3 regions of the Enterobacter adelaidei genome follow, and region 1 is predicted to be linked to each of the others. Evidence: predicted binding sites of a transcription regulator. Region 1 holds the regulator's gene; each other region holds the start of a gene.
The links. Region 1 encodes Fur, which represses iron uptake genes when iron is present. Its sites were predicted from a motif close to ATAATAATGAGAACNACTATCAA; they were not measured.
Positions count from the first base shown of each region.

Region 2: AAHF05_RS16105 (Nramp family divalent metal transporter) is a predicted target of Fur. The motif match lies at 1,768-1,790, and genes of this name have one in related genera.
Region 3: zupT (zinc transporter ZupT) is a predicted target of Fur. The motif match lies at 1,238-1,260, and genes of this name have one in related genera.

Region 1 is NZ_CP154353.1:1,242,242-1,245,523, forward strand. It holds gene chiP (chitoporin) at 1-1,162, shown strand, start outside; gene chiQ (ChiQ/YbfN family lipoprotein) at 1,178-1,507, shown strand; gene fur (ferric iron uptake transcriptional regulator) at 1,615-2,061, opposite strand; gene fldA (flavodoxin FldA) at 2,350-2,880, opposite strand; gene ybfE (LexA regulated protein) at 3,036-3,282, opposite strand, start outside.
Region 2 is NZ_CP154353.1:3,302,565-3,305,846, reverse strand. It holds gene AAHF05_RS16115 (EAL domain-containing protein) at 1-246, shown strand, start outside; gene nupC (nucleoside permease NupC) at 292-1,479, opposite strand; gene AAHF05_RS16105 (Nramp family divalent metal transporter) at 1,831-3,069, shown strand; gene AAHF05_RS16100 (DUF2502 domain-containing protein) at 3,111-3,282, opposite strand, start outside.
Region 3 is NZ_CP154353.1:3,967,696-3,970,977, forward strand. It holds gene AAHF05_RS19260 (glutathionylspermidine synthase family protein) at 1-207, shown strand, start outside; gene ygiD (4,5-DOPA dioxygenase extradiol) at 288-1,076, opposite strand; gene zupT (zinc transporter ZupT) at 1,273-2,046, shown strand; gene AAHF05_RS19275 (fimbrial protein) at 2,378-2,938, shown strand; gene AAHF05_RS19280 (fimbria/pilus outer membrane usher protein) at 3,013-3,282, shown strand, end outside.

The sequences.
Region 1 (3,282 bases):
TGGTTATGCTGCCGATATGTTCGGTCTGGATATTGCTGCATTCACGGCAATTGAAATGGCGGAAAACGGCGACAGCGCCCACCCGAACGAAATCGCATTCTCCTCCAGTAATAAAGCCTATAAAGAAGACTGGTCCGGAGATAAAAGCGGTATCAGCCTGTATAAGGCAGCAGCGAAATTCAAATACGGCCCGGTATGGGCGCGCGGTGGTTATATTCAGCCAACCGGTCAGACATTGTTAGCACCACACTGGAGCTTTATGCCGGGTACTTACCAGGGCGCGGAAGCGGGTGCCAACTTTGATTACGGTGATGCAGGTGCGTTGAGCTTCTCCTATATGTGGACCAACGAGTACAAAGCACCATGGCACATTGAAATGGACAAGTTCTACCAGAACGATAAGAAAACCAAAGTAGATTATCTCCATTCACTGGGTGCTAAATACGACTTTAAAAACGACCTGGTACTTGAGGCGGCATTTGGCCAGGCTCAAGGTTACATCGATCAGTACTTTGCCAAGGCCAGCTATAAATTTGATATCGCGGGTAGCCCGCTGAGCACCAGCTACCAGTTCTACGGTACGCGCGACAAAGTCAGTAATGGTGGCGTCAATGATATCTATGACGGCACCGCGTGGTTGCAGGCTCTCACCTTCGGCTACAAAGTCGGACAGGTTGATTTGCGTCTGGAAGGCACGTGGGTGAAAGCGGAAGGGCAGCAGGGGTACTTCCTGCAGCGTATGACCCCAACCTATGCATCGTCTAACGGTCGTCTTGATATCTGGTGGGATAACCGCTCTGACTTCAACGCCGACGGCGAAAAAGCGGTGTTCTTCGGTGCGATGTATGATCTGAAAAACTGGAACCTGCCAGGCTGGGCGGTGGGTGCATCTTACGCTTATGCCTGGGATGCAAAACCTGCAGATATGGCTACACCGGACGCTTACTACGATCCAAACTATCGCCTGAAAGAGTCTTCTTACAGCCTGGATGCTATCTACACCCTGCAGGACGGCCGCGCGAAAGGCACGATGTTCAAACTGCACTTCACCCAGTACGACAACCACTCCGACATTCCGAGCTACGCAGGCGGTTACGGCAACATCTTCCAGGATGAGCGTGACGTGAAATTCATGGTTATCGCTCCGTTCACTATCTTCTAATGGAGACAGAACATGATGAAAAACATCGTAATCGTCGCGTTGCTGGCTGCGGGGCTGGCGGGGTGTGCGCAGGAGCAGGCACCGAAAGAGGACTCGCGTCTTAAAGAGGCGTATAGCGCCTGCATTAACACAGCGGAAGGTTCACCGGAGAAGATCGAAGCCTGTCAGAGCGTGCTGAATGTGCTGAAGAAAGAGAAGGCACATGAGCAGTTCGCCACACAGGAAAACGTTCGCGTGATGGATTACCAGGCCTGTATTCAGGCACGTAAAACCGGAAACGATCAGGAAGTGGCGAAGCGTTGCGACCAGATCTGGAAAGAGATTCGCAGTAACAACAGCAAATAATTCTCTGTCATCATGCCCGGTAGCACAACGCTACCGGGCTTTTTTGCGTCAAATAACAGGCAAAAAAAAGCCAACCTCGCGGCTGGCTCAGAGTATGAAAGCTTGAGTTATTTAGCGTCGTGCGCGTGATCGTCTTCGCGGCAATCACCTTCAGCACAGTGACCATACAGGTACAGGCTGTGGTTGGTCAGGCGGATGCCATGACGAGCCGCGATTTCACGCTGGCGCGCTTCGATGGAGTCATCGCTAAATTCAATGACCTTGCCACAGTCGAGGCAGATCAGGTGATCGTGGTGCTGTTGCTGGGTCAGTTCGAATACAGATTTACCGCCTTCGAAATTATGACGGGTAACAATGCCCGCGTCATCAAACTGGTTCAGCACGCGATAGACGGTAGCGAGCCCAATTTCTTCGCCCATGTCAATAAGACGTTTATAAAGGTCTTCCGCACTGACATGGTGATTGTCTGGACCCTGAAGCACTTCAAGGATTTTTAACCGAGGAAGCGTAACTTTCAGGCCAGCCTTCTTTAATGCGGTATTGTTGTCAGTCATGCGGAATCTGTCCTGTTGCTAAACGATTCACTTCTGTAGGAAGTGACAGAAAATGCACCTTGGATAATGCGTCTCATTATAGAACTGCCATGTCTAAATGAAAACAGCAAGTCTCAGGCAAAATATGCTTATAAAAATGGGGTATCACCAACAAACTTGCTCAATGGAAACCACATTTTTCAGGGAGACATTGTACAGGTCTGGGCGAAAAAGTTAAAAGATTGTAGCAATTAATTTAATCGGTTTGACCTGGGGCGTGGCGCAACCGCAGTTGCGCCACGATAAAAATCAGGCGTTCAGAATATCATCCAGGTGCAGTTCTTCACGGATCTGCTTAACCCACTTCTCAACACGCTCTGCGGTCAGTTCAGGCTGGCGGTCTTCGTCGATGGCCAGACCCACGAAATGATCGTCATCAGCCAGGCCTTTAGAGGCTTCGAAGTGGTAACCCGCCGTTGGCCAGTGGCCTACGATAACCGCGCCATTTGGCTCAATGATGTCGCGGATGGTACCCAGCGCATCACAGAAATATTCTGCGTAGTCTTCCTGATCGCCACAGCCAAAAAGGGCAACCAGCTTGCCGTTGAAATCAACTTCTTCCAGCGTCGGGAAGAAATCATCCCAGTCACACTGGGCTTCACCGTAGTACCAGGTTGGAATACCTAGCAGCAGAATGTCATAGCCTTCGAGATCTTCTTTGCTGCTCTTGGCGATGTCATGCACATCAGCAACGTCTTTACCGAGCTGTTTTTGAATGTTTTTTGCGATATTTTCGGTATTGCCGGTATCACTGCCGAAGAAAATGCCGATGATTGCCATGAGTAAAATAACCTCTTGAAACTTAATAGTATGGTGGCGCAATTCGGCCACGGATAAGGGCAATAATAGCAGAACTGGCAACCCTGCGGAAACAGCTATCGCGCAGGACTGCACTCTGTGCTACATGAAAAGGGCGATAAAGGGGATTTTCAGACTTATGCCTGGCTGCGTAACGTCTCAAGCTGGACGAGCAACATCTCTTCAATGAGTTCGCTGCGGCTAATATTTCGCGCGTCAGCCAGCTCGTTAAGCGCATCGACGGCGTCGGCGTTGAGCTTCAGTTCGACACGCTTAAGCCCACGATTTTTATCGCGTTTAAGCTGATTGCGTTTATTGATACGCAGCTGTTCATCGCGCGAAAGCGGATTCGTTTTCGGTCGTCCCGGGCGACGCTCATTCGCG
Region 2 (3,282 bases), 2.1 Mb from region 1:
CTCAGACGTCTGCAGGCAGACATCATTAAGATTGATGGCTGCTTTGTAAAAGATATTTGTACTGACGACATGGATGCGATGATCGTCCAGTCGATGTGTAATCTGGCGAAGACAAAATCTCTGTGTGTGGTGGCTGAATATGTGGAAACACCAGCTCAGCGCGAGATGCTGCTAAGCTTCGGCGTGGATTACCTGCAGGGCTACCTGATAGGCAAACCTACACCGCTGGAAGAATTGCGGGCATAAAAAAACCGGGAGCCAGGCTCCCGGTTTGTGTTTTAACAGTAAACCTTACAGTACCAGTGCTGCGATAGAAGCAGACAGGACGCTTACCAGCGTAGAGCCGTAAACCAGTTTCAGGCCAAAGCGAGAAACCACGTTACCCTGTTCTTCGTTCAGACCTTTAATCGCACCGGCGATAATACCGATGGATGAGAAGTTAGCGAAGGAAACCAGGAACACGGACAGAATGCCTTCCGCGCGTGGAGAAAGGGTGCTGGCAATCTTCTGCAGATCCATCATCGCAACGAATTCGTTAGACACCAGTTTAGTCGCCATAATACTGCCCACCTGCAGTGCTTCGTGAGCCGGAACACCCATCACCCATGCAATAGGGTAGAAGATGTAGCCCAGAATACCCTGGAAGGAGATGCCCAGAACCGCAGCGAACAGGGCGTTCAGGCCAGAAATCAGGGCAATGAAGCCGATCAGCATGGCGGCAACGATAATCGCCACTTTGAAACCTGCCAGAATGTACTCACCCAGCATTTCGAAGAAGCTCTGACCTTCGTGCAGGTTTGACATCTGGATGTTCTCTTCGCTGGCATCAACGCGGTACGGGTTGATCAGTGACAGAACGATAAAGGTGCTGAACATGTTCAGAACCAGTGCAGCAACCACGTATTTTGGCTCCAGCATGGTCATATACGCGCCCACGATAGACATGGAAACGGTAGACATTGCGGTTGCCGCCATGGTGTACATGCGGTTGCGGGACATCTTACCGAGAATATCTTTATACGCGATGAAGTTCTCAGACTGACCAAGGATCAGGGAACTGACGGCGTTGAATGATTCCAGCTTACCCATACCGTTTACTTTGGATAACAGGAAACCAATTCCACGAATAATAAACGGCAGAACACGGATGTGCTGCAGAATACCGATCAGCGCAGAGATGAAGACGATTGGGCACAGCACCTTCAGGAAGAAGAACGCCAGACCTTCGTCGTTCATTTTACCGAAGACGAAGTTTGTCCCTTCGTTGGCAAACCCGAGCAGTTTTTCGAACATTTCGGAGAAGCCTTTTACGAAGCCAAGCCCCACGTTGGAGTTCAGGAAGAACCAGGCGAGTAAAACTTCAATGACCAGCAGTTGGACAACATAACGAATACGAATTTTTTTGCGGTCTGTGCTGACCAGCAATGCAAGTGCAGTAACGACAACAAGTGCCAGGACAAAATGAAGGACGCGGTCCATATTTGCTCCAAATTTGAGGCAGGTTTAATTTTCTTGCACATTCTATGTAACGAAGGAAAAGAAAACGAGATCAAGGGCACACTATAGTTACATCCTGTGACGAGTCTCAAAATTAGTGATCCACAATACATTTTTGTTATGTTAGGTAAATGAGTGAAAAGTTAAGTTTGTGTGCTAGTCTTCACAAAAGAGCGCGCGATTTCAGTTTTTGTCAGGTCGCCCTCAGCTTACCCGCCTGTCTATCGTCCAAAGCTATCAGAGAAATCACTGTAAACTTCACAAATGATCTTGATAATCATTCTCATTTTGATAGCATTAAACATAGCAAAGGCTATATTTTCAGAGGCAGAAATGACAAACAGTCGCGTAGAGGGTAGCAGTGGCAGAGCAGCGCGCAAGTTGCGGTTCGCATTAATGGGACCTGCGTTCATTGCTGCCATTGGCTATATCGATCCGGGCAATTTTGCGACCAATATTCAGGCCGGGGCGAGCTTTGGCTATAAACTGCTGTGGGTGGTCGTCTGGGCTAACCTGATGGCGATGCTGATTCAGATGCTCTCCGCAAAGCTTGGGATTGCCACGGGTAAAAACCTGGCTGAGCAAATTCGTGACCATTACCCGCGCCCGGCGGTCTGGCTCTACTGGGTTCAGGCCGAAATCATCGCCATGGCGACCGATCTCGCTGAATTTATCGGTGCGGCGATCGGCTTTAAATTGATTCTGGGTGTGTCGCTGTTGCAGGGGGCGGTACTGACCGGGATCGCCACCTTCCTGATTTTGATGTTACAGCGTCGGGGGCAAAAACCGCTGGAGAAAGTTATTGGCGGTCTGCTGTTGTTTGTCGCTGCGGCCTATATTGTCGAGCTGATTTTCTCACAACCCAATCTGGCTCAGCTCGGTAAAGGGATGGTGATCCCAAGTCTGCCAACCTCTGAAGCCGTATTTCTGGCCGCCGGTGTGCTGGGGGCGACCATCATGCCGCATGTCATTTATCTGCACTCTTCGCTGACTCAGCACCTCCACGGCGGCACGCGTAAAGAACGTTACTCTGCGACCAAATGGGATGTGGCTATCGCCATGACAATTGCTGGTTTTGTGAATCTGGCGATGATGGCGACTGCCGCGGCCGCTTTCCACTTTAACGGGCACACCGGGATTGCCGATCTCGATCAGGCTTATCTCACACTGGAGCCGTTACTGAGCCATGCTGCTGCCACGATATTTGGTCTGAGTCTGGTGGCCGCTGGTCTCTCATCTACGGTTGTGGGGACGCTGGCAGGGCAGGTGGTCATGCAGGGGTTTGTTCGTTTCCATATTCCACTGTGGGTGCGCCGCTCTGTCACGATGCTGCCGTCATTTATCGTGATTCTGATGGGGCTCGATCCAACGAGGATCCTGGTCATGAGTCAGGTTTTGTTGAGTTTTGGTATCGCGCTGGCGCTGGTGCCGCTGCTGATCTTTACCAGCAATAAAACCCTGATGGGCGACCTGGTTAACACAACGCTGGTCAAAAGAACCGGCTGGGCCATAGTCGTGGTGGTGGTGGCGCTGAACCTGTGGTTGTTGATTGGAACAGTGTTAGGTCTGTAAGGTTTAATAAAGAAAAAGGAGCCGTGAGGCTCCTTTTTGCATTAATGGTGGCCATGGCCATGGCCGTGACCTTTACCGCGACCCCAGCCGCCACGGTGGTCGTCACGATCGTTCCAGCCTTCACGGTAACCGCGCTCATAGGCATTATCTTTATACCAGCCACGGTGTCTGCCGTTATCATGTTTCCACCAGCGATCTCCACGCCACTCATAA
Region 3 (3,282 bases), 1.9 Mb from region 1:
AAAACGCTGGAAGCGGTTGAAGGGCCTTACGGCGAAGAAGGGATGATCGTCCAGGAATTTTATCAACTGCCGAAATTTGGCGACAGCTACACGCTGATTGGCAGCTGGCTCATCAACGATCAGCCAGCCGGGATTGGCATCCGCGAAGATCGCGCCCTGATCACGCAGGATCTGTCACGATTCTATCCACATATTTTTGTTGAATAGACCGCGGCCTGATGCCCTCACCCCGTGGAAGAGGGTGCAAACACTAAAAACGGCAACCTGAGGTTGCCGTTTTGCTTTTATTACCCCACCTGCACCGAAAGCATACTCAGGCTCCCCATCTCAATACCGTCGACCGGGATCGTAACCGGCTCCTGACCATCCCACGCACCAAGAACGTACAATAGCGGCAGGAAGTGTTCCGGCGTCGGGTTAGAGAGCGAACCGCCTTCATGATCCAGATAGTTCACTAACGGATGCTCCTCAGCCGGGCCTTGCCAGGTCAGATTCGCTTTGACGTAATCATTAAAAGAGGCCGCCCACGGATAGGGCGTGTTCTCGCCGTGCCAGCGTGCCGTTCGCAGGTTGTGCACCACGTTACCGCTTGCCACCAGCATGATGCCTTCATCACGCAGGGTTGCAAGCTTACGACCCATCTCCAGATGCCAGGCAGCCGGTTTGGTGCTGTCGATGCTCAACTGCACCATCGGGATATCCGCATCAGGATACATTTTAATCAGCACGCCCCAGGAGCCATGGTCAAAACCCCAGGCTTCTTTATCCAGCGCCACCGGAACAGGCGCCAGCAGTTCCACCAGCCTTTGTGCCAGCTCAGGCGAGCCGGGGGCCGGATAGTGCGTGTCATACAGCGCCTGCGGGAAGCCGCCAAAATCATGAATGGTCTTAGGCGCTTCCATGGCGGTCACGCCCGTGCCCCGGGTGAACCAGTGCGCGGATACCACCACAATCGCTTTTGGACGCGGCAGCGTCTCGCCCAGGCTACGCCATGCGCGGGTATAGACGTTGTCTTCCAGAACGTTCATTGGGCTGCCGTGGCCTAAAAACAGGGCTGGCATACGGGAAGAAGTCATGATGATATCCTTACAGAAGGTGTCAATTTAATGGTGCTACATTACGCGCAATCCGGCAAAGATGAACGCTGATAAGCGTGAAGATCATCATCAGGAAATTTGAATGTAAGGAATATGTAAAGCAGAGCCACTCTGCTCGCTTTGCTGACAAAGAATCATTTATATTAATGAGAATCATTATCAAAAGGAGTAATGAATGTCAGTACCTTTGATCCTGACGATACTTGCGGGCGCTGCGACCTTCATCGGTGCGATCCTCGGTGTTCTTGGTCAGAAACCCTCTAATCGCGTATTGGCCTTCTCACTGGGCTTTGCAGCCGGGATCATGCTACTCATCTCCCTGATGGAGATGCTGCCTGCCGCGTTGGGAACAGAAGGTATGTCTCCGCTGCTGGGCTACGGCATGTTTGTCGTTGGCCTGCTGGGATATTTCGCGCTCGACCGCATGTTGCCCCACGCGCACCCTCAGGACTTCATGCAAAAAAACGTAGCGCCCGCGCCGCGTAACATTAAGCGCACCGCCATTTTGCTGACGCTCGGCATAAGCCTGCACAACTTCCCGGAAGGCGTGGCGACGTATGTCACCGCCAGCAGTAACCTGGAAATGGGCCTCGGCATCGCCCTGGCGGTGGCGTTGCACAATATTCCTGAAGGACTCGCGGTGGCCGGTCCGGTCTATGCCGCCACGGGCTCAAAGCGCACGGCAATCTTCTGGGCCGGGATATCCGGCATGGCGGAAATTCTTGGCGGCGTGCTGGCCTGGCTCATCCTCGGTAGCCTAGTTTCGCCGGTAGTCATGGCTGCCATTATGGCCGCGGTTGCGGGGATTATGGTTGCGCTGTCGGTTGACGAGCTGATGCCGCTGGCAAAAGAGATCGATCCAAACAACAACCCAAGCTATGGCGTCCTGTGCGGAATGTCGGTGATGGGGTTAAGTCTGGTCTTACTTCAGGCCGCAGGCATTGGCTGACGTGACGGGCGACTCCTGAAACGGAGGTGCCTATTATTTGTTAAAGAAATAACTTTTTACGGAATATATGTCCTGCATCCTTCCTTATAAAAAAATCAAGTTTTTTATTGAACATTATTGTGCGTAATAACACTAAACAATGCATCCGACATTATAATTTACACTTCTTGAAATTCATCCACTTACAATAACCCGTATTTATATTTTAATTAGATCTACAATGATTTTTAAGCTTGGTTAATCGCATTGCCCCGTCGGAGATCGGTATACTTCCCTGGCAATATTCTGATTAATATTCAGGATATGAATTCAACTGAAAAAGGATATTTTCATGTTTACAGGAAAAAAAGCAATTTTAGCCGTGGCAATGGCCACGCTTATTTCTGGGTCGGCGTTTGCTGCAGAACAAGGTTCCGGTAAGATCAAATTCAAAGGTGTGGTGATTGATGCACCATGCAATATTGCACCAGACAGCGTTGATAAAGAAGTCGATTTGGGTGAAATTACGACCGCCGTTATTAATGCCAATAAAAAATCGTCACCCGTGGCGGTAGATATCAACCTGGAAAACTGCCAACTGGACGATCCAGGCGATGAAACCGATACCCCAATCACCAAAGTTGACGTCACGTTCACCAGCTCCGCCACGGATACAACGGATACCAGTCTGATGACCAACACGTATGCCAACGGCGCGCAGAACGTGGGCGTCCGCCTGCTGGATAATGCGGAAGCGAACATCACCCTGGGTAGCGCCAGTGAAGTTACCCTGCTGGCAGGCTCCGCCACCCAGACGCTGCACTTTAAGGCGCAGATGGAAGTACTGAGCGGCAAAACGGCAACGCCGGGTCAGGTTGAAGCCACCGCAAACTATGTGCTGGCGTATAAATAATTCAAATTTACCTCGTTATCTACCGACTGGCTCGTTATGCCAGTCGGCATTTTATATTTACCTTGAGCAACAGGATGATGAAACATAAATCAACATGCATAATCATCATTACCGCCCTGTTAATGACGAAAGTCGCCTCTGGTACCGAATTTAATATTAATGCCATCGATAAAGATCAGCGCAACAGCGTCGATTTAACACAGTTTAAAGATCGCGCCTCCGTCGTCCCCGGACGTTATTTTGTTACGGTTTCGATTAATGACATCCCCTTAGCAAACGGCTGGCAGTTAACGTGGAAAAAAGTGAATGATGCAGTCCAGGTCTGTATTCCCGCCGAGCTGGCC